Regions from separate parts of the Gracilibacillus sp. HCP3S3_G5_2 genome, predicted to be linked through region 2. Evidence: riboswitches for the same ligand, from Rfam matches in the RefSeq annotation. Region 2 holds a riboswitch; each other region holds the start of a gene.

Region 1 (10,629 bases), on a different contig from region 2:
TCTAGTTGTTTCGAATTTTGATAGTTTACAACGAAGATTAATGCTCCGAAAATTACAACAAGCAATAATACAAATATTACCATTTTCTTCATTTTAAGCGCTCCTTTGTTGAACAATTAAATAGATGTGAATGCCAAAGATGACAAGAAAGCCAATCAACGCTTGGAAAGGAATCGTGGCAAAACCAAAGTAATTGACATAAGTTGTCGTACATGGAATAATACCACAGCCATCACCAGACTCTTGTAGAGCGGGCACTTTTTGAATGAGATAATGATAGCTAGATACAAATATTCCTATTCCACTTAAGATAAGTCCTGGAAAAGCGTATCGAATATCTTTTTTATAAACAGCATACCCATAAATGACCACTAGTGGATACATTAAAATTCTTTGGTACCAACACAATTCACAGGGTATGAATTTCATAATCTCAGAATAAAACAAACTTCCCATTGTTGCAAAGAGGCTACCGGCCCATGCAATAAATAATAGTGTTTCCTTTTTCTTGTCCATGTCGTTCACAATCTCCTCTCACATTAATTATACATACAAGCATTTGAAAAACAAATGAATAAATTGTGATAAAGTGAAACTTCTATCTGCTTAGGTTTCTGTGATCGACTATACTCGCTGACATGCGGGTGGTATACAGAAGACTGACATCTACCCTATGGGTGAAACTGAACACATCTCTAGCGGAGGGGTCCGCTTTCACTCCTACGGGATGTTTTTATCCGAAGATCCACTTTGGTAAGTGTTCTTTACTTACCAAAGTTAGCTGAGGAGAAAAAACCGTGGAAAGGAAAGTGGACAGCCGGAGCGATGGTTACGCAACGATAACCTCTCAAAATTACTACGAAGCAAAATACGTTAGTACGTTGTATGTTCCTCATAAATAGGAAAATCCCAAACGATTTCAAGGTCTATTTGAATAATCGTTTGGGTTTTGTAATGAGAAATTCTTTTGCCCCAGTCAACCTACATATTGATAATACACTTTTTTAGCTTCTTGGATGTTTTTCGTTCCATGTATGAGTGTACGGCCATCACGGAATATAACTACCCGATATTTATCTACCTCAAAAGAGAGTAAATAAGGGTTGCTAAATAATTGAAGTTGACTATTAGCTTCCAAATGTTTCTTCATTTCATCAAAGTGAATGATTTTTTTATCGTTTGTTCTTATTTGGACTGTATTTCGTCCACATAAAACGGCTGTTTTCAGCTGCGATTGATAGGTTAAATGTGGAAACTGTTTTTTGGTACAGGATGGACACTCATCATCTTTTAAGCTCGCAACTTTTAATTCCATTTGTTGATTTTTCCATAAATCAAACGCGATTAATTTACCTGAAAGTGCATCAAGATTGCCTGTTACTATTTTAAGAGCTTCTGTAACCTGATATGATACAACCATTTGTACTGCTGGACTAATGATACCGACTGTATCACACGTTGCGCCATCGCTTGGTATATGATCCATTAAGCATTGCAAACACGGGGTTTCCCCTGGTAAAACAGTGAACGTTACGCCATAACTCGCCACACAGGCACCATAAATCCACGGTTTTTGATGTTTTTGGCAAATATCGTTAATGATTAATCTTGTATCAAAATTGTCTGTAGCATCTATTACCACATCCACTTTTGGTACTACTACTTCCAACTCCTCCACTCCAGCATCGATTACCTTAGCATCGATTTTGGTGAAATGATTAATCTCTTCCAGCCGTCTTTTAGCAGCAATTACTTTAGGTGTTTGCATGCGGACATCTTCTTCGGTATATAGCTGTTGCCGCTGCAAATTAGTTTCCTCCACATAATCGCGATCAACTAAGGTTAGTGTTCCAACTCCTGCTCTTGTAAGCATTTCTGCACTACTAGAACCAAGTGCGCCCGCACCAATAATTAATACATGACTTTCCTGAATCCTTTTCTGCCCTGTTTCGCCAATTGGTTGAAAGAGCATTTGGCGATGATAACGATTATTCACCAATACTGATCCCTTCCTTAGGACTGCTTGCCACCGCATATTCTTTTTTCGCAATCCGGCCTGCTTCAAACCCTAGTCTGCCAGCTTCCACTGCTAATTTCATCGCCAGCGCCATCTTTACCGGTTCATCTGCGCCAGAAACAGCCGTATTTAACAGAACACCATCTGCACCTAATTCCATTGCATAGGCAGCATCCTTCGGTGAACCAATTCCTGCATCCACGATAACTGGTACGTTTGCTTGTTCGATAATAAATTGCAAGTTCAATGGATTAATGATTCCTTGTCCTGAACCAATCGGTGAGGCTCCTGGCATAATGGCATGTGCACCCAACTCTTCAAGCTTTCTGGCAAGTACGACATCATCAGATGTGTATGGGAGGACCGTAAAACCTTCCGCAAGTAAAGTCTCTGTCGCTTTCAATGTTTCGACAGGATCTGGTAGCAATGTTTTATCACAGCCAATTACTTCTACTTTCACCATGTCACATAGTCCTGATGCATTAGCTAATCTAGCAATTCTCACTGCTTCCTCTGCATTTTTGGCACCAGCAGTATTCGGTAGAAAGCGATACTTCTTCGTATCAATCTTCTCAAGAAAATTCGGCTGGTCCGGATCATAAATATTCATTCGACGTACTGAAAAAGTAAGTACTTCTGTTTCTGATACATCAACGGCCTGTTTTTGAATATCATAGTTTGGGTATTTCCCTGTTCCTAAAAATAACCTAGACTGAAATGAATATTTTCCTATTTTAAGCATATTTCTTCATCCTCCTCCAACAAAATGGACAATTTCTAATCGGTCACCTTCCGAAATTGCCGTCTCTTTATGATCTTCTTTTCTTAAAATCGTTTGATTATGCTCTACTATTAATGACTTCTTCTCCAAGGACAACTCTTTCAGTAATTCTTCTATATTACGGATACCATCCCTAACTATTAACGATTCACCATTTAAAATAAGCTCCAAGAACACTCCTCCTCTTTTATAAAGTCATTAGACGTTCTCTATTTAAGAAAAACGCATCCAAATATGCTTGATTAACTTGTTTTCCTTCCACAAGATCCGACATAAATTTGGACGTTTGCGGTGCGAGCAAGATGCCATTGCGATAATGCCCTGTAGCTACAAATAGTCCTCGTACATCTGGCACTTCCCCTAAATATGGAAAGCCGTCTTTTGTTAAGGGACGTATACCAGCCCAAGCCTTTTCTATTGTTGCCTCATTTAATGCTGGTACAATTTGTTGAGCACGAGATAACAAATGTAGCACACTTTTCACCTTCACATTTTTATCCGTCTGATTCGGTTTTGATGTAGCACCGATGATCATTCGATTCCCTCTTTTCGGAACGAGATAACAATCCTCCGTAAAAATGGTTGATTGAATAAGTGGCTTATCTGTTTTTACGGACAGACACTCCCCTTTTACAGGTGTTAGCTGATTAATATATGGGAAAAAATAAGAGCTCTTAAATCCACCACTCACTATAATACAGTCTGCGTTATACACCTTCTCTACCGTCTTCACGCCGGTCACTTTTCCATTTTCCACTACTATCTTTTGGACCCTTGTCTGTTCCTTTATGACGGCACCATAATGTAATGCAGATTTTGCAAATGCTTTTGTTAAGTGGGGTGCGGATACTTGACCTTCTTTCGGACAATAAAGTGCAGCATAAAAATTGGAAGCAATTTCTTTTTCCGGTAAACTTGTTGGTGGAATTATCCTAGCTTCTGCACCTTGCTGTGTTTGAAATTCAGCTATTTTGGTTAACTTATCTATTTCATGCTGATGGTAGGCAAGTTTAATTGCACCTTTTTCAATGAACTGAATGTCCACACCACTTTTATCTTGCAACTCCTCCGCTAAAGCAGGAAATAATCGCCTGCTTTCTTTGGCAAATTGAAATAAAGGGGAATCCTTTTCAAATTCCATTTGTACGCCTAACATACCGGCAGCTGCACTAGAGGCTTCAGCAGCAATAGTATTTTCTTCTAACAGCAGAGTCTGATAACCTCTTTTACTCAATTCATAGGCAATCGAAGCCCCCATAACTCCTCCACCGACAATGATTTGATCATATCGATTATTCAATTTGTTCCTCCCTCCTTATCTCGAACACTTTACGATAATTCTTCAATGCTTGAGCTGGATCTTCGGCATCCCATACTCCTGACATAACCGCTACACCTCTTGCCCCAGCTTTTAGTACATCGCTAATATTTCGTTCTGTCATTCCACCAATGGCAATAATAGGAGTGGAAACATTGTTCACTACTTCCGTTAAGGTAGTAATCCCCCTTGGCTCTATCCCCGGTTTAGAGTTACTCGAAAAAACATGACCATATAGTAGAAAATCTGCACCATCTTGTTCGTAATCTATCGCTTCTTTTAGAGAATGAATAGACTTACCTATACGGAGTCCCGGGAATGACTTTTTTACTTTAGCGACCGGAATACTGTGATATGCCAGTTGAACTCCCATGCACTTGCTAACCCATGCGACATCTATACGGTCATTAACTATGATTCGATCTGCCGGAACGCCAGCTTTTTGCAAAAAACCAATCATTGTCAGAATCTCTTTTGCTGTTTTGGTCTTTTCGCGAAGGTGAATAAAATCAATCTGATCGATATTCTCTGCTACTAGCTGTAGATGTTCTTCTGTTGCTCTGCCATTTGTAATAAGGTGAAGTCCTTCCATTAATTAATACTCCTTTTGTAGAGGTAGTGATGAAGAAAAGTTTAGTCGAGTCGATATTATACTAGACTTATTGCATGATCCTTTATTCACATAAAAAACCACCCATCCAGCATGGATGAGTGGTATGTATTAAAAGCTACTTGATCATTGCTTTTCCTACCACTTCCCTCCGCTGGTGTTAACCAGATCAGGTTCAAAGGGTCCGAATTTCGTCTCAGCCAAATGGCTCCCCTAGTGTTCTTACATATAATTTTTACTTACAGGAAAAGGATAACATATGATACAAATTTCGCCAACCAAAATAATCTCATTTATATGTTTATTATTCTTCTCTAAGGGTAGATATATAATGGAAAATGAAAATGAAAGGATGTTGGATAGAATGGGACAAGATCAAGAAAAATTACAGGCTCTAATTGATGGATTAAACGAAGACCTAGCAAATGAATATGCTGCAACAATTATGTATACGTATCACGCATCAGTTGTATCTGGTCTATATCGTTCCTTCTTAAAACCATTTTTCGAAGATGAAATAAATGACGAAATAGGACATGCTTTATACTTATCGGATAAGATCAAAACACTAGGTGGTACACCAACAACAACCCCAGCGAAAGTCGAACAATTAACAGACGTCAAAGCGATGTTAGAAGCTACTTATCAAGCCGAAAAAGAAACTATTGAACGCTATGAAAAAAGAAAACAACAAGCAGATGAACTTGGCTTAACAGAACTTGTCGTAAAGTTAGAGGATATTATTGCAGATGAAACGAATCATAAGGAAGAAACAGAACGACTTTTGTCAGACAAGAGCTTTCAATAAAGTGAAACGATGATCGGTGAATCTTTTTCTCTACGGATCATTAGCGAAACGAACAGAATGTATATCCTTAGCTCCTTGTGTTAGTGTGAAGCTTGGAGTAAAAGATGATTAGCACGTGATAAGCTCTCACCTCCCTTTTCTAGATGCGAGAAAACAACTTCCAAAATCCTTTGGTAGTTGTTTTTTATTTTCTCCTACTGCTTCCAGTCATTCTCACAATAAGGATAGACTACTAATCTATGATATAATGGAAATAAAATTTTTATGGGGTGAGGGTATGAGGGACAATTTATTTACGGAAATTGATGCTTTATATGATGAAATGGTGGAAATGCGCAGGTTCTTACACCAATATCCCGAGCTTTCCTTTCAAGAATACAAAACAGCCGCATTTATTCAAGAACAATATAGAATACTAGATATTCCGTATCAAGCAAATGTCGGAGGCAATGGTGTTGTTGCTACTTTAAAAGGTGCTAAGCCCGGTAAAACGGTTGCATTGCGTGCTGATTTTGATGCTCTACCAATTCAAGATCAAAAAGAACTCCCATACAGATCAAAAATTGATGGTGTAATGCATGCATGTGGTCACGATGGTCACACTGCAACATTACTTGCAGTTGCAAAGGTTTTAAAAAAGCATCAGGAAGACCTCACTGGTACTATTGTATTTATTCATCAGCATGCAGAAGAACTTGCTCCTGGTGGTGCTAAGCCTATGATTGAGGCTGGTGTATTAGAGAATGTTGATGTCATTTATGGTACACATCTCTGGACAAATACTCCATATGGTATCGTGCAAACAGCCCGAGGGAACTTCATGGCAGCAGCAGATCACTTCACTATTCGTATCAATGGGAAAGGTGGTCACGGCGCCATTCCCCATCAGACTAAAGATCCAATTGTAGTTGGCTCACAACTTATAACCAATCTACAGCAAATCGTTAGTAGACGTATCGATCCATTGGAAACGGCCGTTGTGTCAATTGGTCAATTCCATGCCGGTAATGCATACAATGTAATTCCAGATATAGCAACAATCGAGGGTACAGTCCGTACGTTTAATCTTGACGTACAACAGTTTATCAAAGAGGAAATCGAAAAAGTAACAAAAGGCACTTGCGTTGGTTATGATGTATCATATGATTTTCATTACTCCTTTGGCTATAGCCCTGTTATCAATCATGCAGAACATGCTGAAAAGGTTTTAACTGCTGCCAAACAGGTCCAAGAAGTGACGAAAGTGGAAATGATTGCTCCAAGCATGGCAGGTGAGGATTTCGCCTATTATCTCGAGAAAAAACCTGGTGCATACTTCTTTACAGGCGCACAGATCGAGAATAATTTTGTCCCCCACCATCACCCTCTGTTTGATTTTGATGAGCGAGCAATGAAAATAGCTGCAAAAACGTTGATTGCTGCAACGCTAAATGTTTAACAATTTTAAGAACGAGGCTGGGACAAATAGAGTAATTAGATAGGAAAAATCCGAACATTAAAGTCTGAGTACATTCGCTTCGGCAAAATACTTCGCTTACCGTGGGATTTTCGAAGATCAGGACGATCAAGTGTCGCGTTGGCCACAGGACGTGACCGTAGTTAGCCGACCCACAGAAGTCTGCGTATTTCGCCTACGCTTAGCTCAGATTGCTCGGATTATCGTTCTACCTAGCCTCTAGCTTACTTTCTGTAATTTTTTGTTCAAATAATTGGGAATCACTAATAAAATAAACGTTAGACTAGCAATTATCCACAATAAGCCCATTATCCATTCACCAATGATGATCAGAAATACGGTGAAAACAAAAGTGACAACAAACAGCAATTGCTGGATCCATTTAATAAATGCTTGTTCACGCACGTTATCTGCAATTGGATACAAGTCTATCCATACTAACGTTGCATGATGTTTCCACAAAGGAATTATTTGTAAAAAGATCATATAGATAAACAATAATGAAAAGATAAGCTTGAACCATGGATTTGGAACGAAATAAATCAACAAACCTCCAATGACGATTAGCCTTAGATAAATCCCTAAATATTCTCCGCTTCTAACCGTTGTTAAACGATACAAATAGGAATAAGCCTGATCCTGTTGGAATGGAATAGTGTTCGTTAATAGCCGTGCCAACCAATGACGCTTTTTCACTTCTGTTTCGATATGAGGAACTTCCGTAAACATATTAGCTAGCCTGTAAAAAGCACGCATCCGTATATAGTCACTTTCAATTAACAAGTCCCAATTTAAGGCTCTTTGTTTTCTTGCTGTTTGATAATTAGTAGCAAATAGTACTATTAACAAAGCAGTCACAATCGCTAAAAAGATTATCTCCTGCATAAGAAAGAAATAAATTAATGTAATAATTAAGGAAAAGCGGACAAGCTTATCGATAGCTCTGGTATTTTTGTCACGAACCCTTAGCATCCACCAATTTGCCACTAAACTCCAAACTTTTATTACCAACAATACCACAAACAATAAACCGAACGACGAGTCTTCCGGAAACACAGCCATATGTAATGGCGCAACAGCAGCGATTGCTAATACAAATAAATAAAGCTGTGTCACAAAACTGTAGATTAAAGCTCTAAGGAAGTATCCTGACAGTTGTGATTCTGCTGGGATCAAAAAGACGATATCTGCCCTCTTTAACAATGTTTGAATCGGACTGTGTGCCGTAACCACACCTAGTACAACCGCAATCACCCAGGTAGATGGAAAGTACTCAGGAATATCCTCTAGAAACTGCTGATAATAAACAGACAGAGCACCGACAATAAACACCATGGCAATCGCAAGATGTCCTGTGAGTATATATCGTAAATATCTGCTTAACTCCTTCATATGTGCAGATAAACGGTCAACAAATAATTGATGGGGATTAAGCATATTGATCGGCTTCCTTCGTTAATTGGATATATAGATCATCTAATGTCGCCTGTGGTCGATCAAAGGCTTGTCTTAATTCTTCCAACGTTCCTTTTGCACGGATTAAACCATCATGCAAAATAACAAAACGGTCACAATAACGCTCCGCTGTTGCCAAAATATGAGTGGACATTAATACACCAGCACCCTGCTTTTTCATTTGATCCATCAGTTGCAGATAGGATTGAATACCAAGCGGATCTAAACCGACAAAAGGCTCGTCCACAATATATAAATCAGGCTCGACCAAAAATGCGCACATAATCATTACCTTCTGCCTCATCCCTTTGGAAAAATGGATAGGAAACAGTTTTAGCTTCCTTTCTAATCGGAATTCTTTCAACAATGGGGTAATGCGTGCCTGATATACTTCTTCTGGTATCTCATAAGCCATTGCCGTTAAGCGTAAATGCTCTTCTAATGTTAATTCATCATATAAAACAGGCATTTCCGGAATATAGGTGAAATGCTGTCTGTAGCTTTCCGGTGATTCTTGAAATGTCTTGCCTTTGATCGAAACAGTTCCTTTTTTGGCTTGCATTAAACCGATCACATGTTTAATTGTTGTACTTTTTCCGGCACCGTTTAATCCGATCAGTCCTACAATTTCATTAGGCTGTACATCAAATGAAATACCATGTAAGACATTCTTATGTGTGTAACCACCTTCTAGATCTTTAATATGTAATAAAGGCTCCATTGATCAACGTCCTTTCTATAGTCACTTCCTTATACGTATTCATTCTTCTAATCATTATACCAAATTTTATTTGTATAAAGAAAAAAATATGGAGCAAGCTATTAAATGAAGGGGTAATGAAAAAGTGTTATATCGATCCTTTCAAAAGTAATGAGCAATGTCGCAAAGCATTGTTTATTTGATTATCACGTACTTTGCTCATATGAATCCTCCCCGGTTCAAGGGCAAAGCAAAACCATCTCCCCTTCTGCAGGATGTGTTATAAACGATCTTTCGTTTTATAGCACTCCTGCTTTTTTTAACATTTAGCGATTTAAAGTAGAATGAAAATAATGTATAATAGAAATTAAGCGATACCATGAAGAAACAAAAAAGTAGGTAAAATTCACCTCGCCTTTTGTTACTAAAGATCTATCGCTTAATACGACATTATTGCAAAATAAGAATAAAGACTTAGAAATATAAAGGAGCGATCGATATGGCAATGCATGAAGATTGTATATTTTGTAAAATTGTTGCAGGTGATATCCCTTCTGCGAAAGTATATGAAGATGAAGATGTACTTGCATTTTTAGATATTAGTCAAGTGACAAAAGGTCATACCTTAGTCATACCAAAAAAACATACCAAAAACATATATGAAACAGATGATATTACAGCGGCAAATGTGTTTGCACGCATACCAAAAATCGCCAATGCCTTAAAAGAATCCTTTCAACCAGTAGGTATAAATGTACTCAATAATAATGAAGAAGCTGCTGGGCAATCTGTATTCCATTTACATATGCACCTGATACCTAGATATGACGAAACAGATGGCTTTAAGCCTAAATGGAGTACACATGAAAATCAATATGATCTAGCTGATATTGCATCGCAGATTTCAACTAACCTTTAAATGTTAAAAATAATGTTTGATTATAAATAAAAAAGAGAATGTTATATATATGAAAGGAGTGTTCGGAATGATTAATAGTAAGTCATTACTACTCGGGTTTTTAGCTGGAGGATTAGTAAGCGCTGCTGCTACACTTTTAACTACACCAAAAGCAGGAAAAGAATTAAGAGAAGATGTGAAAATAAAGAGCGACGAAGCGATTCGTTATATGAACCACCTAAGAACAGAAGGGGTAGATTTAAAAGAACAGATAACGAAAACATCCAAAGAAGGTGCTGCTTTAATTAAGGATCTATCCGCAGATGTAAAAGAGTCAATTGAATCATGGAAAAAAACAGTTGAACCTCATCAAAAAAATATCCAAAAATATTTAACACAAATTGAAGAAAGTTTAAAGGAACTAGAAGAAAAAACAAAAGCACAATCTGAATGACACAGGGCGAACGTGATCGAACCTAATGATGAGTAAGTGTGACTTGTCTTACATGCTTCACTCGGCAAGTAACACGTATCGTTTCAGGTGCTATATCCGTAAATATTTCCTTACCACAGAAAGAGGAGCTGA
Region 2 (10,629 bases):
AGCATGTTCCAAGTTGTGTGTAGCCCAGTCACCATGATAACCCATGTTTACCATACCGTTTAATGCCATCGTACCATTATATAAGACTGTAGCACGAAGTTCTTCATTTTCAAGATCTTCTAGTAATTTTGGCGCTGTTTCTACCATCGTTTGCAGAATGCCTTCTACCATACGATCTTGTAACAATGTATTCTCTTCATGATGGAAATAGTGTTCTAGTGCATGCGACATTATATCCACCATACCATAAATTGTTTGATCTTTCGGTACTGTTTTAGTAAAAACAGGATCTAAAATTGAGAAAACAGGGTAGGTATATGGGCTTCCCCAGCCATGTTTTTCGTTAGTCTCCCAATTAGTGATAACAGAGCCAGCGTTCATTTCTGAACCTGTTGCTGCAAGTGTCAGAACTGTTCCAAATGGAAGTGCACCAGTAGCATTTGCTTTCTTTGTTACAATATCCCAAATATCTTCCTCTGTTTTAGCGCCTGCAGCAATCGCTTTTGTACAGTCAATCGTACTGCCACCACCCACAGCAAGGATGAAATCTATTTCTTTTTCTTTGCAAATTGTAATACCTTTACGTGCAGTAGTTACACGAGGGTTCGGTTCAACGCCACTTAATTCAAATATATTTTTATTATTTTTCTTCAATATATCGATTACCTGATCATATAATCCATTACGTTTAATGCTTCCGCCTCCGTAGACAAGCAGAATGTTATCACCGTAATGTTGTAATTCTGTTTGTAAATTCTCTAATTGTCCTTGACCGAAATATAGTTTCGTTGGGTTGTGAAAAATGAAATTTTGCATATTTTTACCTCCTTCGATTGGTAGAACATCCACTTTTAATATGGCAATAATTTCAGTATGTGTAAAGAATTATGCTTTATGTTTATCAGAGGCAATTTGTGAACAAATTCTGAAAGTTCATAAAAATAGAGTAATTTTGTTCATTAATTCACATGACAAAAGTCGATTCACATAATATACTAATAATAGAAACATGCTCACCATTGAACAATATGAAGAGGAGGAATAAAATGAAAACAGAAGAAAGAATGGACCAAAACAAGGTAGCTTGGCAAGGCTTTACACCAGGTCGTTGGCAGGAAGAGATTGATGTACGAGACTTTATTATGAAGAACTTCACATTGTATGATGGCGATGAATTATTTTTAGCAGAAGCAACTGAAGATACGAAGAAATTGTGGGAACAAGTGATGGAATTGACGAAAAAAGAACAGGAGAATGGAGGTGTGTACGACTTAGATACAGAGGTTATATCCACTATTACTTCACATGGAGCAGGGTATTTAGATAAAACGAAAGAGAAGATAGTAGGTGTACAGACAGATCAGCCCTTTAAGCGTTCCTTACAACCATTTGGTGGAATCCGTATGGCAGTGGCGGCCGCACAATCCTATGGGTATCAAATTGACGGCAACATTGTGAAAACATTCACAGAATATCGCAAAACACATAACCAGGGAGTATTTGATGCATATACGAAAGAAATGCTGTTAGCCCGAAAAGCAGGGATTATAACTGGACTTCCTGATGCGTATGGACGTGGAAGAATTATCGGTGATTATCGACGAGTTGCCTTATACGGGGTGGATCGATTAATAACAGATAAACAAGAGCAATTAGACATTATTGGTGGAAACGGACAAATGACAGAAGAAGTGATTAGGGACCGAGAGGAAATCACAGAACAAATAAGAGCGTTACAGGAGTTGAAGCAATTAGGAGAAATTTATGGTTTCGATTTATCTCGTCCAGCGAATGATGCACAAGAAGCAGTGCAATGGCTGTATTTAGCCTATTTAGCAGCTATCAAGGAACAGAATGGTGCTGCGATGAGTCTCGGTAGAGTATCTACTTTTTTGGATGTGTTCATTGAAAGGGATTTAGCGGAAGGTTATTTAACAGAGCAAGAAGCACAAGAATTGATTGATCAATTTGTCATGAAGCTTCGTCTTGTAAAATTTGCAAGGACACCAGAGTACAATGAATTATTTAGTGGTGACCCAACTTGGGTAACAGAATCAATTGGCGGTATAGCATTAGATGGCCGACCATTAGTGACAAAAAGCTCATTTCGCTTTTTACACACATTAACAAATTTGGGACCTGCACCTGAACCAAACTTAACCGTTCTATGGTCAACTCGCTTGCCTGAAGCATTCAAAAAATATTGTGCAAAAATGTCCATTGTGACAAGCGCTATTCAATATGAGAATGATGACCTCATGCGCGAACAATATGGGGATGATTATGGCATTGCATGTTGCGTTTCAGCGATGCGTATCGGTAAACAAATGCAATTCTTTGGTGCAAGAGCTAATCTAGCTAAGGCGCTGTTATATGCGATTAATGGCGGGATAGATGAAAAATTAAAAATCCAAGTAGGGCCGGTGTATGCTCCGATTACTTCAGAATATTTAGATTATGATGAGGTGGTGGAGAAATATGATCAAATGCTAGAATGGCTTGCAGGTCTTTATGTTAATGCGTTAAATATCATTCACTATATGCATGATAAATATAGCTATGAACGAATAGAAATGGCACTTCATGACAGAGAAGTATTCCGAACCATGGCTTGTGGAATTGCAGGGTTATCGGTAGTAGCCGATTCATTGAGTGCAATTAAGTATGCCAAAGTAAGAACGCTCCGAGATGAGAGTGGCTTAGTAGTTGACTATGAAATCAAAGGTGATTTTCCGAAGTACGGAAATAATGATGATCGAGTAGACGAGATTGCTAAAGATCTTGTGAAGAGATTTATGAAAAAAATAGAGAAGCACAAAACCTATCGTGGAGCAACACCAACGCAGTCGATTCTTACGATTACCTCTAATGTTGTATATGGTAAGAAAACCGGAAATACTCCAGACGGCAGAAAAGCAGGAGAACCGTTCGCACCTGGAGCAAATCCATTGCATGGAAGGGATACAAGAGGATCATTGGCATCTCTCAGCTCTGTAGCAAAATTACCATATGAATTTGCATTAGATGGTATATCCAATACTTTCTCCATTGTGCCAAAAGCACTTGGCAAAGAAGAACAGACTAGAATCAGTAATTTAGCAGGAATGTTAGACGGCTATGCAATGAAACAAGGTCACCACCTAAATGTCAATGTTTTTGAGAGAGAAACATTATTGGATGCAATGGAGCATCCAGAGAAATACCCACAACTAACCATTCGTGTCTCAGGGTATGCAGTTAATTTTAATAAACTAACACGTGAGCAACAAATTGATGTGATTAATCGCACGTTTCACGAAACTATGTAAGATTAAATAAACAAAGAAGGTGAGTATGATGATTGGAAGAATTCATTCTATTGAAACTTGTGGTACGGTTGATGGACCAGGTTTACGGTATGTCATATTTATGCAAGGCTGCTTATTAAGATGCCAGTATTGCCACAATCCTGATACTTGGGCGAGAGGCGATGGAAAGAACATAAGCGTAGAAGAATTAGTTACAGACATTCAATCATACTTGCCTTTTTTTCAAGCTTCAGGGGGAGGAGTAACGGTTAGTGGTGGTGAACCTTTGTTGCAAGTCGATTTTTTGACGGAGCTTTTTACAGAATTAAAGAAGCTGGGAGTTCATACAACCATTGATAGTTGTGGAGCATGCTTTTCCACCTCACCATATTACATGGAAAAGCTCGATAGATTAATACAAGTAACGGATTTGGTTTTATTAGATTTAAAACATATTGATCTAGCGAAACATCTAGCCTTAACAGGTATGTCCAATCAGCATATTCTACGATTCGCACAATACCTTGATCAAAGAGGTGTGCCAGTATGGATCAGACATGTATTAGTGCCAACGATTAATGAGGATGTTGAATCACTTAAAAGATTATCAGCATTTATCCAGACATTGTCTAATGTCGAAAAAATCGAAGTCTTACCTTACCATAAACTCGGCATATATAAATGGGAAGAACTTGGATTAGATTATCCACTTGAAGGAATAGAGCCACCATCACAGGAGCTTGTGCTCAAGGCAGAAAAAATATTAAACAACGCTTTACAAAAAAATAAATTTCTCCATTCCAGTTAAATAGAATGTTTAATAATTGAAGGAAAAGGAATAGTATTGGTAGAATAAATAATATAGAACAAGTAAACGTTCTAATTTAAATTTAAAGGAGTGGATAGAGTGAGTAACGTATTATTTACATCCAAAGCAACTGCACAAGGTGGCCGTGACGGTCATGTGAAATCAGATGACGGTTTAATTGATTTAGATCTGGTAAATCCAGGTGGTGGCGGTGAAGGAACAGGCTCTAATCCAGAACAGTTATTTGCTGCCGGTTATTCTGCATGCTACGATGGTGCATTAAACTTAATGGCATCCAAACAAAAGAAAGATATTGAATCTTCTATTACTGCAGAGGTTAGTTTACTAAAAGATGAAGCGGATGGTGGATTTAAAATCGGTGTGGTGCTCAACGTAGAAATTAAAGGAGTATCACAGGAAGAAGCAGAAGAATTGGCAAAACAAGCACACGACTTCTGTCCATACTCCAAAGCAACTAGAGGTAATATTGACGTAGAATTAAAAACAAAGGCTGTATAAAGTGAAACTTTTCCCTTAGAGGGGATTTTCGTCCTCCACTGAGGGAGTGATACATAGTAGGGTGTTAGTTCAGCTGATCCTCCACTTATCTTGTGGGGGACGGTCGATTAGCACGATGACAAATAAAGAGAGAGCACGGTGATTAAAACACCGTGCTCTTTCTACGAGTCAATTATTTGATAAGTTTCACTAATGATCAGTGGGGCCAAAAACCCTCGCTGATTATAGCCACTTTAGGAACGATTTTTAAAATAATCTGAAAAAGCCAAGAAAAACTCAATACCTTGATAAACCCAAACACTGACTGCTGCAAAAGAAAACAAGCCAATCATAAAGAATCTGAACCACATCTTTATACCTCCTTTGAATTATGTTTTTGAAAGGGGAAGGAATGTGATCAGATAATTAGACTGAAAAAATACAGCATGTAAATAATGTCGAGATACATAAGCTAGATGAAGAGTGTAAAGAATGATTAATAACAGTAATATCCCTAATATTTCATTGTCTGCATGTAAAACGCCATTGTCTGCCTTTGACTCATGATGATCCGTATCATAAAGAAAGGTTGCATGCAGTTTTTCGTTTGAATCAATGGTTGAAGTGATCCAAGATATATGAGATTGATAGCTTGATAGTGAAATAAAGGGAGAAATGGTTAACAGCATCACAACAAACACAAGAAATTTTCTCATACCAACCATCTCCATTTCTAATACATTTAAGTATACTCCTGATACACAATTAGGTAAAGGCAAGTAAATGTATTATATTAAAAAATCCTTTAGTAATTATAGGACTTTTTTGTTTCTACTAGCTCCTAAGCCAAACCCTGTCATGAGCAACGTAATAAAGATGATCATTAAAATGGAAGGCTGCCAATTGTTTGTAAGATCAAAACTCAGTCCAATTGCTATTGGACCGATTGCCGCTAGTAGGTAACCAAAAGATTGTGACATACCTGATAATTCAGCAGCTTGCCTTGCATTGGAGGTTCTTAAGCCTAGTAATGCTAAGGCTAAACTAATGCTAGCTCCTAACAACATACCGATTAGCGTAATGGCAATGGTAGCTCCGATCACACCAGGCTCAAAATATAACATACTATATCCAATTACTCCAGATAACCCAAAAATGGCCACGACCGGCTGCTGATTTGACAGTTTACCAGCAATAACAGGTGTGAAGAAAGTAGCCGGAAGACTAATGAATTGCATGTATGCTACATACCACCCTGCAGCTGACCCTGAAAACCCATTTGAAATAAGTATTTCAGCTAACCAAGAGATTGTTACATAAAATAAAAAAGACTGTAATCCCATAAAAAGTGTTACCTGCCAGGCAACAGGCGAACGTAATAATTGGACAGTACTTGGTTCATACAGTTGCCGGTTTTCTTCACGTGGTGCTTTATTCATGGCGATAAGCCAGATAGATATCCCAATAATCACTAAAATACCCCAGCTAGCTAGTGACCATGTCCAACCAAGGCCAGTAGCAGTTGTTAACGGTACACTTAATCCAGACGCTAGTGCAGCAAAAATAGACATGGAAGTTGTATAAACACCAGTCATCAGTCCAATTTTTTCGGGGAAATTACTTTTAATGAGACTTGGTAAAATCACGTTAATGATTGCAATACCGATACCAATTAATACAGTACCAACAAATAATAAGATAATGGATGTGATGGAGCGAACCAAAATCCCAATTAATAATGTAATAAGGCCATAAAGTAATGCTTTTTCATTACTTGTACGATTGGCTATCCTTGGCGCAATAGGTGACATAAGAGCAAAGGCGATCAGAGGCAGACTCGTTAAAAAGCCGGCACTCCAATTGCTGATTGCTAGATCTTCACGGATGAACCCAATTATCGGCCCCACAGAGGTGATAGCAGGCCTTAAGTTGAAAGATAAGAGAATAATTCCTATGATAAAAAGAATAGTATAGTGTCTTTTTGTTGAATGTTGATTTGTTTGCATCTGTTCACCTTGTTTCTATGTTATAATTAACAACTGACATTTAAAATATGCTAAAATAAGTAAGTAACTAGCAATTGATTTTGCATTATAATAGAGTAACATATATTAAACACAAGTGGAAGTTAGTTTTAGTATGGTGAAGGAAGGTCTACAATGGAGAATAAGGTCATTAAAGAATTACTTTCATGGTTAAAAGCGTTGTTAGTTGCTGTTATCATTGTACTCCTCTGTCGGCATTTTTTAATTACACCTTCTGTGGTAAAAGGTGAATCAATGATGCCGAATCTAGAAGATGGAGACCGGATCATCTTGAGTAAGATAAGTAGTATTGATCGCTTTGACGAGATTGCTTTTAAAGCACCAGACTCGAATGATAATTATGTAAAGCGAGTAATAGGCTTTCCAGGTGACTCAATCGAAGTGAGAGATGATCATCTGTATATAAATGGTGAGCTTTATGAAGAACCATATCTTGATGAGTATAAGTCATTGCTTTCGGAAGGACAGAAGCTGACAAATGACTTTACACTTCAAGAATTAACAGGGAGAGAAAGTGTACCTGAAGGTAAAATTTTTGTTCTGGGTGATAATCGGAGAGTTAGTAAAGATAGTCGCCAATTTGGTTTTATTGATGAAGAGGATGTTATCGGAGATGTGAAAATGCGTATCTGGCCAATTGAGTCATTTGGTCTTATAAAATAGTTGACAATTTACTATATCCGTGTTTAATTGTTTATAACTTCATAAATAAAATCCACTAGGGGTGCTGCTTGAGCGGCTGAGATAAGAAGTGAGTTCTTGATCCCTTTGAACCTGAACTGGTTAACACCAGCGTAGGAAAGTGGAGCCGGATGGTGTGAACTACTTGCACCTTACTTTTGATATGGACTTTCAAAAAGCCGCTCCACTACTGTGAGTGGCTTTTTATTATGGAAATAAATTTAAGTGGAGGCTGGAGAAATGAGATTTAGTCAAGAATTACGAGTAGCGGCAGAGGATGTTTACCAAGGGATTTTCAACCACCCTTTTGTAGTTGGCATTGGAAAGGGGAACTTGCCCAAAGAAGCGATCATTCACTATGTAAAAGCTGATTTTGAATACCTTAATGCATTTATGAATATTTACGGTATCGCGATCGCTAAAAGCAGTAAAAGAGAAGATATGACGTATTTTTATGAAAAAATCGGTTTTGTTTTGAATAGTGAGATTCATCCACACCATAATTTGTGTCGTGTGGCCGGAGTTGACTATGATCAATTGCAAGGATATCCGCTGCCACCGACAGCTGATCATTATGTAGCGCATATGAAAAGTACAGCACAGCAAGGAACTATCGGTGAATTAATCGCAGCCTTATTACCTTGCCCTTGGACATATTTAGAGATCGGTCATTACTTAAAAGATAAGTATCAACCAACAGAGGAACATCCATTTTATGAATGGATTACATTTTATGCAAAAGAAGATACAGCTTCCGTGACAACAGAACTTTGTGAACGTCTAGATAAATGGGCAGAACAAGTCGGTGAAGAAGAAAAACAGAAAGCAAAATTAGCTTTTATGAAAAGCTGTCAGTTGGAATATTTATTTTGGGAGATGGCCTATAAAGTAGAGGCATGGCCATTCTCATTAGCTGGAAAGGAGAACGGAAATGAATAAAATAGCATCAGCACTTACAATAGCTGGAACAGACCCATCAGGTGGTGCTGGGATTCAGGCGGATTTGAAAGTGTTTCAAGAGCGTGAAGTATATGGAATGAGTGTTATAACCTCGGTAGTAGCGCAAAATACACTTGGAGTCCAAGATGTACAACATTTAAGTATTGATTTTATTGAAAAACAATTAGATGCCGTGTTAACAGATATTCGACCGCAAGCAGTCAAGACAGGGATGATAGCTACTGTTGATATGATGAAATTAATAGCTGAAAAACTAGCAGATACGGAGATTCCTTACGTGATTGATCCGGTAATGGTAGCAAAAAGCGGTGACTCCTTAATGGATGAAGCATCAAGACAGATTATTCGCAACACATTGATCCCACTAGCCACAGTAGTAACACCAAATGTCCCAGAGGCTGAAATTTTGGTAGGATTCGAGATTGATAATAATCAAGACGCAGAAAAAGCAGCGAAAGTAATTGTCGCTGATTTAGGGGCAAAAGCAGCTGTAGTAAAAGGCGGTCACTTAGAGGGGGAAGCGGTGGATGTCTTATATGATGGTAAAGATTTTCACTATCTAGAGGCAGATCGTTTTGAGACGAAACATACTCATGGAACGGGTTGTACCTTCTCTGCTGCCATAACGGCTGAGCTAGCAAAAGGTAAAACAGTTCAAGAAGCAGTTATGATTGGAAAGGATTTTATAACAGATGCGATTCAATACCCGCTGGAATTAGGTCATGGTTATGGTCCGACCAATCATTGGGGCTACAGGTTAAAAGGTTTACCAGGGAAAAGGGAGGCTTCCAAGTGAGTCATTTAATTGAAGAAGTACGACAACAGCAACCACTGATTCATAATATCACCAATCAAGTAGTCATGAACTTTACAGCGAACGGTTTATATGCTGTTGGTGCTGCTCCTGTAATGGCAAATGCCAAGGAAGAGGTAGAAGAAATGGCACAGGCTGCCAGTGCCCTCGTATTGAATATTGGTACACTAACCGTGGAACAGGTAGATGCTATGATCTTAGCAGGTAAAGCAGCTAATAAGACAGGAGTACCTGTTGTATTAGATCCGGTTGGCACAGGTGCTACAACATTTCGGACCGAATCTAGTAAACGTATCTTACAGGAAGTAGAGATTGCCTGTATTAGAGGGAATGCAGGTGAAATTGCCAACTTGGCAGGAGTCGAAGCGCGTGTTCGCGGTGTTGACGGTTCAAATGATTTTGATGTACAACAATTAGCGAAGCTTGCTTTTGATAAACTACAGGTACCGCTTGCCATCACGGGAGAGAAAGATGTAGTGATGGATAGCGATACAAACGTAGTTATCTCGAATGGACATCAACTCCTTACAAAGGTTACAGGTGCAGGCTGCTTGTTATCATCCATTATTGCGGCATTCATAGCGGTAGCTGATAACGTTGTAGAAGCAGTGGTTGAAGCAATTAGTTTTTATGGTGTGGCAGCCGAAAATGCAGCAGACATGCATACTTATCCAGGAAGTTTTCAAATAGCATTCCTTGATCAGCTGTTTGCAGTAGATGGAGAAGAAGTTAGCAGGAAACAACGGATAAGCAGAGGTTTTTAAAAAATGAAACGTGATTTATTGCAAGTTTATTTTATACTCGGTAGTAATAATACAAAGGAAAATCCTTTATACGTGCTGGAAGAAGCGCTGCAAGGCGGGGTTACCTTTTTTCAATTTCGTGAAAAAGGTCACGGTGCACTTAAGGGAGAGGCAAAAAAACAACTAGCCATACAGATGAAAGAACTTTGCCACCAATATCATGTACCTTTTTTAGTAAATGATGATGTGGAATTAGCGTTAGAGATTGACGCTGATGGTGTGCATGTTGGACAGGATGATATGTCGATCCATAATGTACGGGAAAAAGTACCAGCTGATTGGATTGTCGGTGTATCATCGACTAATGTCCAAGAAGCAGTACAAGCAAAAAAGGACGGTGCAGATTATATTGGGGTTGGTCCGATCTACAGCACGAATACCAAAGAGGATGCAAAACAACCTATCGGGGCAGAAGGCCTACAAGAAATTAGAGAAAAAGTAGGTGATCTGCCAATTGTGGCGATTGGCGGTATCCGATTAGGGCATGTGATCAGGCTAATGCGATCTGGTGCGGATGGAGTATCGGTTATTTCAGCAATAAGCCAATCAACCAATCCAAAGAACACAGCAGCAACGTTTTTGAAACACGCAACCTATTTTTCTCAAAAGCTGTGATTCGATATTTCATGCTTATGTTTGATACACTAACAGTATCACTATGAAGGAGGTAATGTTGTGCGTCTTGAAAACAAAAAAGTAATTGCTTTAGTTGATGAAGACTTTGAAGACTTAG
Region 3 (10,629 bases), on a different contig from region 2:
GGGCCTTGTCCACCAACATGGTACGATCAACCATTCTCAGGACAGTTTAAACAACATTGCTACTACGAACCACAGGCAAATACGTGTGAAAGTGTTTATAGATGGTAAACAATATAATAATATGGTGACACCTCAAATAACTAAATTTGGGGTGTTTTAAGGTCTCTTAGTAAATCAACTATTCTTTCTACACCAAAACAAGTTGACTTTGTCCAACAACAAAGCTATTTACATGGTTTCTTTGGGGAGGTTCGATCTCTTCATGCTCTTGAGGTTGCTCACCTTTACGATAATATTGAAAATAATGTAACAAGTAAAGGATTATTAATTGCTTTTAGTCAAATAGCCAAAAATGAAAAGATTCAAAAATACTAAAAAAGGTAAAAGCTATCTTATTAATAACTTTTACCTTCTACATATTAATTGCTTTTAATTTTCTGGTGGTTTCTTCGTTTTTTTATTACTGCTTACTAGTTTGATACCGCTACCGATCAGTAATAAGCAAATAATAATCAACTGGAAATATTGGTGGTAAACCTGCCAAATATCAATATTGAAGTAAACCTCCAATTGATCGGCTAATGCTGGCATCAGTACCGAATCGAATAAATAAAAGCAACCAAGTAAAATGAAGACCACGCCTATCCACTTTTGATAATTAGCTAGATACTTTATAATTGGTACATCATCTAATACTTCATATTCATAGCGATTTGCCAACTGTAACGCATCAAAGAAACTGAAGAACCAAATCAACGGAATCAAAAATAAGAATAACGATAAATTTAATATATCTAAAATATAGATAGAGAATAAAAAGGAAGCCATTAATTGAATACCTCTTTTTTGCAATCCTAAATATAAATGACCTGCTCCTGGAAAGATAGCTAAAATAGTGGCCATCATTTTACTTTTTCTATCATTTTGGAGTTGATTAAAGTCATCCATTATGGTTTTATCTACTAACTCTTTGCCTGCTTGCTTTAGATTTAATTGTTGAATAATATCAAACATACTATAAATCCAAATGATGGGTAGTGCTAATAGAAAAATTAAAAACACAGCACTTGTCAGAAAACTAACAAAAAACACCATCATAATGATCCCAAAAAAGGCAGAGAGAAGAGTTAATCCTCTATAGGATAAACCTAAATAAAAATGACCAATTCCAGGGATTACGGACAATATCATTGTTGTAACACGCTCATTAGATGAGGAAGTAGATGTAGATTCATCATTACTACCTGGCGCAGTCTTTGATAATAATAACGTTATCGTGATATCCAGCATATTGATGACCCATATTGCTACCACTAATACTAGTAATAAAAAAAGAGTATCATAGAAATTAAAACCAAATATCGCTATTATGAAAGATAATGCAAGCGTTACTCCAAAAGTAATTGTATAAAAAACACCTCGAATTTTATGTCCCCAATAAATATGACCTGCTCCAGGAATGATCCCCAGAAAAAAAGCTACAATTGCTAATTTATTCATTATGACGAACCCCCTTTATTTCTTCTAACACATCATTTGTTTTTGTCATTAATTGATCAGTTACGGAACGATTGTTTTGTTTCTGCTGCATCTCTGTCACATTTAATGCCCCTTGGAATACACCCGTTAATGTCAATAAAATAGTCAATCCCGCTGCCACTAGATAGTGAATGAAAGCTGTGTTTTGCTTCTTTTTAGGAGGAGAAGGTAATATCTTCTCTATTTGGTGAAGTGTAACTTCTGTAAAATCATCAGGTAGCTCTCTGTTCATCTCGACTTCTTCTAGTAAGGATAGATATAAATCCATACATTTATCACATTCTAATAAATGTTTCTCAATACTTTTCTCTTGATCAGATTTAGCATTCATATAGCTACGTAACGCATCTTTAGTAAAATGCCTCATTAAAAATCCTCCTCCTTCCAATTTTCTTTCATCCACTTTCGTGCTCGATATAACCTCATTTTGACTGTGGTTTCTTCAATCCCCGTCATTTCAGCAATCTGTTTATAAGATAGTTCCTCAAAGTAGTAGGCTTTCACTACTTGACGAAACTTTGGTGGCAATAAATTAATTTGCTCCCGAACCTTATTTATTGTATCTTTACTAATGATTTTTTCCTCTGGGAGTATTTCTGTACTGACTGGTTCAAATTTTTCAAACGTTTCTAACTCTTCCTGCCGTCTTGTTTTCTTTCGCTTATAATCGATCGCTTTATTTAACGCAATACGACTAATCCACGTTTTAAATCCTTTATGTTGATAAGAAGAAAGAGCATCGATAATTTTAATAAAGGTTTCTTGTGCTAAATCTTCTGCGATTTTTTCATCATGTACGACACTGTAGATTACTTTAAATACATGATGTTTATAGCGTTCAATCAATAAGCGGACTGCGTGGTAATTGCCCGCTTTTATTTTTTTAATTAGTAGTTCATCTTGAATGATGCTCCCCCCTCCCCATTTCTCTTTCTATTTTAATTGACGTCTATAAAAAGTAAATGACTACAAAAATACCAAATTTTTTTACACTTATATTTACTAGTGTTCATGATATAATGGAGAATAGGATATCAAAGAAGTCAGGAGTGAGAATTTGCCCAAGTTTAGAACAATTATTTTCTTCCTGTTAGTGGGAGGATTAATATGGTTTTTTTATGAAGATGATTATCAACAAGGTGGATTTTCTAACGTCTGGTATGAGATGAAAAGTGATTTCAATCATTTCAAAGAAGATAACCAAATAAAAAGTACAGTACAGAACTTACTCTATGATTTGCAGCATTTATTCGAAATGGTTACAGACGATCAAACGGAAGTTCCACCTTCTTCTAATATAGAGTCACCAGAACTAATGAAACCGACCGAGCAAACTTTTTCCATTCATAATATCGAGATAAATGACTCGAAATCAGAGGTTGAAAAAATCCTTGGTGATGCAAAGCGAAGCTCACAAAATGAGTATGGGGTTGAGTGGCATACGTACCATACTCAATATCAGAATTTCATGATGATTGCTTATAACGAAAATAATGAAGTTGCTGGATTATATACGAATCAGGACCTTATCAGTTCAAGTGTTGATATCACACTGGAAAATGGTAAAAGAGATGTAAGAGATGTATTTGGTGAACCACTACATTCGATAAGGAAAGGCTTAGTTAATTACCGTATTGACGATAATGATGAACAGGACACATACGTAATCGATGATAACTATGTTACCTTTTTCTATGATATTCACCAAGATAATACAATAGCAGCTATTCAAATCATTACAGAAAGTCTTGAAAATCAAAAGGATGATTACTTCGCATCGCCAACTAATGAATTGGCTGAAGGGTTGGAATATCAACTCTTTGACCTAACGAATGCAGCAAGAGTTAAATTTGGAGAACCAGTTTTGGAATGGCATGAAGCAGCAAGGGTTACTGCACAAAATCATAGTGAAGACATGGCGGTAAATAATTATTTTGGACATACTAATTTAGATGGCCAATCCCCATTTGATCGCTTAAAAGAAGATGACATTTCCTTCCGTATGGCAGGAGAAAATTTAGCAACTGGTCAATCAAGTAGTATTTATGCTCACCAGGGATTGATGAATTCTAAAGGCCATCGGGAAAATATTTTAAACTCGGATTTCCGATTAATGACTGTTGGAGTTGCTTTTCAGGAGAACGGCCAACCTTTTTATACGGAAACCTATTTAACGAAATAATGCTTACCAATAAAGGTAAGCATTATTTTAGTTACTCTTCTTTTTTCTCATGCTTCATGTGATGCTTATGATCCCATTTTGGAATAAAATTATTTTCTACTAGTTTTTCGTATTTTTTCTCCATATGTTGTAGTATCTTTTGACCTTTTTCTTCTTCTAATACACCATACTCTACATATTTTTCGATAATTTGCTTCTCTTTTTCTATTGCTTCCTGTTTCAATATTCTGATCTCTTCTATCTGCTCATCCGTAAGTTCCACTTCCCCTGTTTCTGCATGAACAGAAGCCAGGAATAGACCGCTGGTTGAGATGGTTAATATACATGCAATCAAAAACTTTCGCATTTTGTCTCACTCCTTTTCCCTTAGTATGGTAAATTTTACGTTACTTATGCGCGGAAAAAAAGCGAGTTTTCTAACTGATGGAATCTTTCAACCAATTTATTAACAAATCTTCCTGGTATAAATCGTCCGGGTATTCAACGATCCCTGTATCCTCTTCTTCATATAAATATATTAATAGTTCATTCATAGCTCCCATATACTCCTGGTATAGAAATTCAAAACTGGTTGTCTCTGCAGGCATGATATGATCAGCACAAACAGCTGGATCGGTATAATTAACATAGGTTCTGCACGGTAAAGGTCTAACCTCATATGCTAAGCATTGATTGGTATTGGTATCTAACATTACACAAGGTAAGAGTGTTTTTTTATACTGGTATTTTTTATCTGGATCTGTGACATCCAACTCTGTAAACTGTTCCACTTTGTCTTGATGCTGACGATAATAGTTGGCAAAGTGCTTCTCCAACTGTTCCCGTCGAGCTTTAGGCATTTGGCTAATAGAACGTTTGATAAGTTTTGCTTCCATCTTATTAATAACGATTGGAAAATAACAGCAAAACGAACATCCCATCCGACAAGTCGGTGTCAATTGCACGGCTGTTTCCATTTGTTCTATTTCTGTAGAGACGGTTTCGAGCAGAAGCTGATAACTTTTAACTAATTTTTGATCTGCGGACAAATGACTATCTATTAATTGATCAACGATTTGATAAAAAGCATCTTCGTTAATTTGATATTTCTCATTGAGTTCATTACATTTCTCGATAATTTCTTGATGTGTTAGGTAACAATTCATGTCTACTTCTCCTACTAGATTACGATTCTATAATAACAGGAAACAAGAGTATATCCTTTGGGTGATTGACTAATTCGATCTCGTCAGTTACTAAGAGTATACTTATATTATACTTTTAATATTTTAAAAGAAAACCATTATTTTTCTTCATCTCCATAAAAGGAGTAAAGGCATGAACCTAATTTTATGTTAATAACAGATTGATCCCCCTCGCCTTTAACTCATCTAACATATTCGACTGGGAATAATGCAAATTGTTCACTACAAACATACGCAATAAGTAACCAGATAACTAACAGGAAAAGGAATAATAAATCTTTATATGAATAGCCAAGATGATAATAAAAAGTTCTTTTACTATTTCTCGAGAATTGCTTGGCTTCCATTGCGATGGCTATTCGATGTGCTCTTCGGATACTTTGGGCTAACAATGGAATAGCATATAATTTTATCTTTTCATACATCCCTTTGATTCCTTTGGAATATTGAACACCTCTTACTTTTAATGCCTGTCTTAATGTTTGAAATTCCTCGATGATTATTGGCAACATCCGAATAGCTGCCATAAAGCTATATGCATACTTAGGCTTCACTTTTAATTGCTGCATAGTAGAGTAAAATAAATAAACAGGTCTTGTTGTTAAAGCAAACAGTAGACTTAAAATACCAAAGACACTGCTTCTGAGTCCTAAGTGAATCCCTCGATAAAAACTTTCCTCTGTTATATGGATTAAGCCAAATTTAAACCAAGTATTCTGTCCTTCTCCAAAAAAGATCATTGTTGTAGAAGACGATACAAAAATAATCAATAATGGAACTGCTAGCAGTCCAATCATTTTCCAGGTATGACCAGTACCGAAAAGATATAGACCAAGAGCGCCAATAATTACATATAGCAAATAGTTGGGATTATGAACAAATAACAAACCAATAAAAAGAGTAGTTAGTATTAATAATTTAAAGCTAGGATTAATGTGATGTAACCATGTTGGTTGATAGTTAATACTAATAGACATATACCTCATCCTTCAAGCTATTTTCTTTCGTTTTAGAAAGGTCCATTAAATCGATGATCTTTCCATTTTTAATTTGCCATTCCTTCGTAGCATATAGCTCCACTATTTCTGGTTGGTGTGTAACCATGACAATTGTTATGCCATTTTGTCGGCATTCTTCAAACAATTCGAGCATCTGAAACGTATTTTTTGCATCCTGACCAAAGGTTGGTTCATCCAATAACAGAATATCTACATCGGCAATTGTGGCAGTTGCTACGCTTAATCGTTTCTTTTGGCCGATTGATAATTGATATGGATGATGGTCTTTTACATGGAGAAGATTATATTTGGTTAAATGTGTTTCTATTCTGTCGGCAAACTGTTTTTGAGGTATATTACTATATTTTAAAGAATGCTCCAGTTCTGCGTAAACGCTGTTCGTTATAAATTGTAGTTCTGGATTCTGAAAAACATACCCGATTTTTCGATAATCACACGTTCTAGTACCATCAGATAAATAGTAGTTTATATCACCTGATGTTTGGATTAATTGCATGATTGCCAGCATGAACGTACTTTTGCCAGATCCGTTCTCACCAGTAATCGCAATCCAGTCACCTTGGTGAATCGCCGCTTCCTCTACATATATTTTCGTTTGCTTCTGATAAAGACCAGAAAAGGACTTCATCGTCATTATCGGTTGATTCTTCATAACTTCATTGCAGCTAGCAGGAAGCTGACGTACATAGTCATCCCAAATGTGTGGATACCATACCCCGTATTGATATAGCCTTGCTTTAAATTGATTAAAGATTACGTTTGGGTCACCATCAGCGACTATTTGACCAATATCGTCCATTATGATCACTCGATCAACTAATGGTAATACATGTTCGATTTTATGCTCAACTATCACAACCGTTTTATTCTCTGCTACTTCCTTCAATGTATCCCAAACTTGCTTTGTACCTAGTTGGTCGAGCATAGCTGTTGGTTCATCAAGAAACAACACTTCAGGTTCCAACGCTAATACAGATGCTATCGCCAGACGTTGTTTCATTCCACCGGATAATTGATGAATAGAAGTGTGTGGATCATCTAATTGTAAACCAACTTGTTCTAAATAATATCTAATTAACTCCTTCATCTCTTGTTGAGGCTTATATCGGTTTTCTAGAACAAAGGCTATCTCTTCATCTACATAAGGCATACAGAATTGCGTATCCGGATCTTGAAAAACCATCCCGTATGATGCGGAGATCGTAAGTTTATCTGCTTTAATCGGCACTTCTATCACATCTGGTATTAAACCAGCCAATATCTGAAGTAAGGTGGATTTCCCTGAACCTGATGGACCAACAAGTAATACTTTTTCCCCTTCTTTTATGGATAAAGATAAATTTTTAAATAATAAAGATGCTGTATTCGGATATTTAGCTCGCAGATTTTTAACCTCTAACATATTATTTTACCTCATCATCCAATATTTTATAATCATCTTCAGAAATTGGGCGAATTGCCTTTGTTACTCCGGTTTTATCTAATGCTTTTACTAGATAGTAAGCAAAAAAACCTGTAATCAAGATAGAGCCTATTACTCTATTCACTATTAATAACATAAGATTCCAAGCAGCTAATGAATCGATATAGCCATAATATACATCTAGTATAAGCGATCCAATGGCAGCCCCTACTGCTGCCAAGCAAACTACATATAATCGGTAACTCTTGTATCGATACATGGCAAATATGAGTTCACAACCTATTCCTTGGACAAGACCATATAACAACAAGGATATCCCCCATTGGCCACCAAACAAAAATTCTCCTTGTGCAGCTGCAAGTTCCGCTAATAAAGCAACACCAGGCTTACGAATAATGAGAAAAGCAACAGTCGCTGCCATAAACCACATACCATAAATTAATTGATCAATGTGTAAGCCCAACACCCCTACAACACTGTATAATGGTCCCCAAATCTTATAAATAACACTAAAAATAAATGCGATGACAATTGTAATTAAAATATCGGTTAATGTTAACGTTTTTTTCATGTTCGCACCTCTTTCCTTTTAGGATAAATTAATATTTTCTTGTAGTATCAGTCTATCTTATCGCTAAGTACCCCTCCTTTAAACACACAAATAGCCACTATCCATACATTCGTAGAGATAGTGGCTATATTTATCCATATAAAGGTATCACTATATAAGATATTTGCCACTTCCCTACGCTGGTATTAACCAGATCAGGTTCTAAGGGTCTTAAAGTAATACTTTAATCTCAGTCTTTACAAGACACCCCTAGTGGAATGTGTTTATACTATTTAATTCGACTTCATCATATCAAATTTTTCCATATTGTCAAGATTTTTTTATAAATCGGATTGCATCCATCGATATTTTTTGGTATAGTTGGTACCAACGTAAAACAATTAAATATTTTGCTTCAATTTTTATTGAAGTGAGAATAGAGGTGCAAAAACCATTAGTACATAGTTGGAGACTGATGCTGTCTGTGAAGACTATGGAAAGGGGAATTTGCCGAAGTAATCTAAGTATGCATCTGCTTATTTTACTGGTCCTTCATTGAATAAATGCAGGGCTGTCATATAGTGAAGAACTATATGGAGGGCTATCTCACGCATCGAACCTAATGTGAATTCAAGATGCAACAGTGATACCCTCATTGTTGCATCTTTTATTTGTTGTAGGCGATGAGATACCCTCTATTCAATGAAAATATCATCAAATTGTTTTAAATCTTTGAATAGAGGTGGATATATTATGAACTTTGGACGTGTACTAACAGCAATGGTAACTCCTTTTGATCAAAATGGGGACATTGATTACGGAAAAACGGAAAGATTAATTAACTACTTATTACAAAATGGAACAGATGCATTAATTGTAGCGGGAACAACGGGTGAATCTCCTACTTTATCAAAAGAAGAAAGAATTTCCTTGGTTAAATATGCTGTTAAAACGGTTAATGGTCGCGTACCAGTTATAGCTGGAACTGGATCAAATAATACACGTGAAACTATCGAGTTGACAAAAAAAGCAGAATTAATTGGTGTAGATGGAATTATGCTTGTGGCGCCTTATTATAATAAACCATCACAAGACGGTCTCTTTCAGCACTTTCAAGCAATTGCGCAATCTACTAACCTACCTGTGATGTTATATAATGTTCCAGGAAGAACAGGTGTAGATATCAGTCCTGAAACGATTATTGAACTGTCAAAAATAGTTAACATCGTATCCGTGAAAGAGGCTAGCGGAAACCTTGAGGCGATGACGAAAATAATTCGTGACACTGACGAAAACTTTTCTCTTTACAGTGGCGATGATAGTTTAACACTTCCAGCTGTAGCTATTGGAGCTGATGGAATTGTTTCTGTCGCTTCGCATATTGTCGGGAATGAAATGAATGAAATGGTTATGGCTTGTCAAAACGGTGATATTCGAAGAGCACAGGAACTACATCATTTCTTGCTGCCAATCATGCAATCGATGTTTATGGCACCAAGTCCAACACCTGTAAAAGCTGCTCTAGGAATGAACGGGCTGGACGTCGGAGGAGTTCGATTACCGCTAATACCTTTAAATGATGAAGAAAAACAATTATTAAGACACCAGGTACATTTTTTGCGAGAAAATTATGATGTTGGATAGGCAAAATGCAGTTCACTAGTAGAGTGAACTGCATTTTTAGTATATAAAATGATTCAATACGATTTTGCTAATTCGGCAATTACATGAGCGAGAAGTAGTGTTCTTGGGACGAATGATTCTAACTCAAGATATTCGCTTTCTCTGTGTGCCCGTCCACCAACAGGGCCAAGTCCATCGACTGTAGGTATGCCTAATGCTGAAGTAAAAGAGGCATCTGACCCTCCACCAGTTTCGGTATCTTTAATAAAAATATCTAATTCATCCCCGACTCGTTTAATAATACGTAACAGTTTTTCTGTTTGTTCCGTTTTTTCCATCGGCGGGCGATTAATGCCACCTTCTATTTTGACTTTGGTTCCGTCCACTTCCGTACTCGCTATAATTGTAGCTATTTGTTCTTTAATTTCTTCCGCTTGCTCCTGTGTTCTAAAACGTACATCTACTTCTGCTGTCGCATGATCAGAGATAGTATTGACTGATGTGCCCCCTTCAATTAAGCCTACATTAACATGGATGCCCTCTTCTTCATCGGTAATATCATATAATTGAATAATTTTGTGTGCTAATTCCTCAATCGCACTTCTTCCTTTTTCAGGCTCAATGCCAGAATGTGCCGCTTTTCCAATCACCTCTAATTTATAAAGCCCTTTTCCTCTTCTTGCTGAGACGATTGCTCCGTTTTTACGAGCTGGTTCCATTACTAATGCATATTTTTTATTTTGAGCATGTTTTTCGATTAGTTCTCGAGAGGTTGGAGAACCTATTTCTTCATCACTTGTCAGTAATATTTCGACTTGATCGACCGAACTATTGTTATTTACTAGCAATGCTTTCATTGCATAATACACGGAAACAAGACTAGCTTTCATATCGATTACACCTGGTCCATATGCTTTATTCGCATTAATATGGAAAGGTCTTTCACTAGCTGTTCCTTTTTCAAATACGGTATCCATGTGAGTAAGAATTAAAATAGTTGGTTTGGAGATATCCACATTCTTTCTTCTTAGTATCAAATGATTACCATATTTCTTCTGTTTCACTTCACCTACTACAAAGTCTATTGCTTGATAATATTGTTTCATGAT

Evidence for each region. Region 2 has a riboswitch for thiamine pyrophosphate ahead of tenA (thiaminase II). Riboswitches for the same ligand answer to the same signal wherever they lie in the genome.
Region 1: another riboswitch for thiamine pyrophosphate. It lies ahead of tenI (thiazole tautomerase TenI); the one in region 2 lies ahead of tenA (thiaminase II).
Region 3: another riboswitch for thiamine pyrophosphate. It lies ahead of ACTNEP_RS12940 (ECF transporter S component); the one in region 2 lies ahead of tenA (thiaminase II).

Annotation. Positions count from the first base shown of each region.
Region 1 covers NZ_JBQHXU010000001.1:217,960-228,588, forward strand. Annotated here, with positions in the region: gene ACTNEP_RS01095 (thioredoxin family protein) at 1-92, opposite strand, end outside; gene ACTNEP_RS01100 (disulfide oxidoreductase) at 94-516, opposite strand; gene ACTNEP_RS01105 (MoeB/ThiF family adenylyltransferase) at 977-1,996, opposite strand; gene ACTNEP_RS01110 (thiazole synthase) at 1,989-2,759, opposite strand; gene thiS (sulfur carrier protein ThiS) at 2,766-2,969, opposite strand; gene thiO (glycine oxidase ThiO) at 2,986-4,098, opposite strand; gene tenI (thiazole tautomerase TenI) at 4,091-4,708, opposite strand; TPP riboswitch at 4,856-4,951, opposite strand; gene ACTNEP_RS01130 (ferritin-like domain-containing protein) at 5,091-5,534, shown strand; gene ACTNEP_RS01135 (M20 metallopeptidase family protein) at 5,812-6,972, shown strand; gene ACTNEP_RS01140 (ABC transporter permease) at 7,210-8,427, opposite strand; gene ACTNEP_RS01145 (ABC transporter ATP-binding protein) at 8,420-9,166, opposite strand; gene ACTNEP_RS01150 (HIT family protein) at 9,645-10,064, shown strand; gene ACTNEP_RS01155 (YtxH domain-containing protein) at 10,132-10,497, shown strand.
Region 2 covers NZ_JBQHXU010000012.1:24,766-35,394, forward strand. Annotated here, with positions in the region: gene ACTNEP_RS16555 (iron-containing alcohol dehydrogenase) at 1-816, opposite strand, end outside; gene pflB (formate C-acetyltransferase) at 1,065-3,308, shown strand; gene pflA (pyruvate formate-lyase-activating protein) at 3,337-4,095, shown strand; gene ACTNEP_RS16570 (organic hydroperoxide resistance protein) at 4,195-4,614, shown strand; gene ACTNEP_RS16575 (hypothetical protein) at 4,983-5,309, opposite strand; gene ACTNEP_RS16580 (CynX/NimT family MFS transporter) at 5,406-6,599, opposite strand; gene lepB (signal peptidase I) at 6,753-7,301, shown strand; TPP riboswitch at 7,349-7,456, shown strand; gene tenA (thiaminase II) at 7,560-8,258, shown strand; gene thiD (bifunctional hydroxymethylpyrimidine kinase/phosphomethylpyrimidine kinase) at 8,251-9,075, shown strand; gene thiM (hydroxyethylthiazole kinase) at 9,072-9,857, shown strand; gene thiE (thiamine phosphate synthase) at 9,861-10,511, shown strand; gene ACTNEP_RS16610 (type 1 glutamine amidotransferase domain-containing protein) at 10,572-10,629, shown strand, end outside.
Region 3 covers NZ_JBQHXU010000008.1:90,867-101,495, reverse strand. Annotated here, with positions in the region: gene ACTNEP_RS12990 (cell wall hydrolase) at 1-108, shown strand, start outside; gene ACTNEP_RS12985 (DUF3231 family protein) at 145-375, shown strand; gene ACTNEP_RS12980 (hypothetical protein) at 430-1,500, opposite strand; gene ACTNEP_RS12975 (hypothetical protein) at 1,493-1,906, opposite strand; gene ACTNEP_RS12970 (RNA polymerase sigma factor) at 1,906-2,418, opposite strand; gene ACTNEP_RS12965 (CAP-associated domain-containing protein) at 2,597-3,721, shown strand; gene ACTNEP_RS12960 (DUF2680 domain-containing protein) at 3,753-4,067, opposite strand; gene ACTNEP_RS12955 (YkgJ family cysteine cluster protein) at 4,138-4,866, opposite strand; gene ACTNEP_RS12950 (energy-coupling factor transporter transmembrane component T family protein) at 5,088-5,882, opposite strand; gene ACTNEP_RS12945 (ABC transporter ATP-binding protein) at 5,872-7,326, opposite strand; gene ACTNEP_RS12940 (ECF transporter S component) at 7,328-7,918, opposite strand; TPP riboswitch at 8,073-8,179, opposite strand; lysine riboswitch at 8,327-8,509, shown strand; gene dapA (4-hydroxy-tetrahydrodipicolinate synthase) at 8,651-9,541, shown strand; gene ACTNEP_RS12930 (M20 family metallopeptidase) at 9,595-10,629, opposite strand, start outside.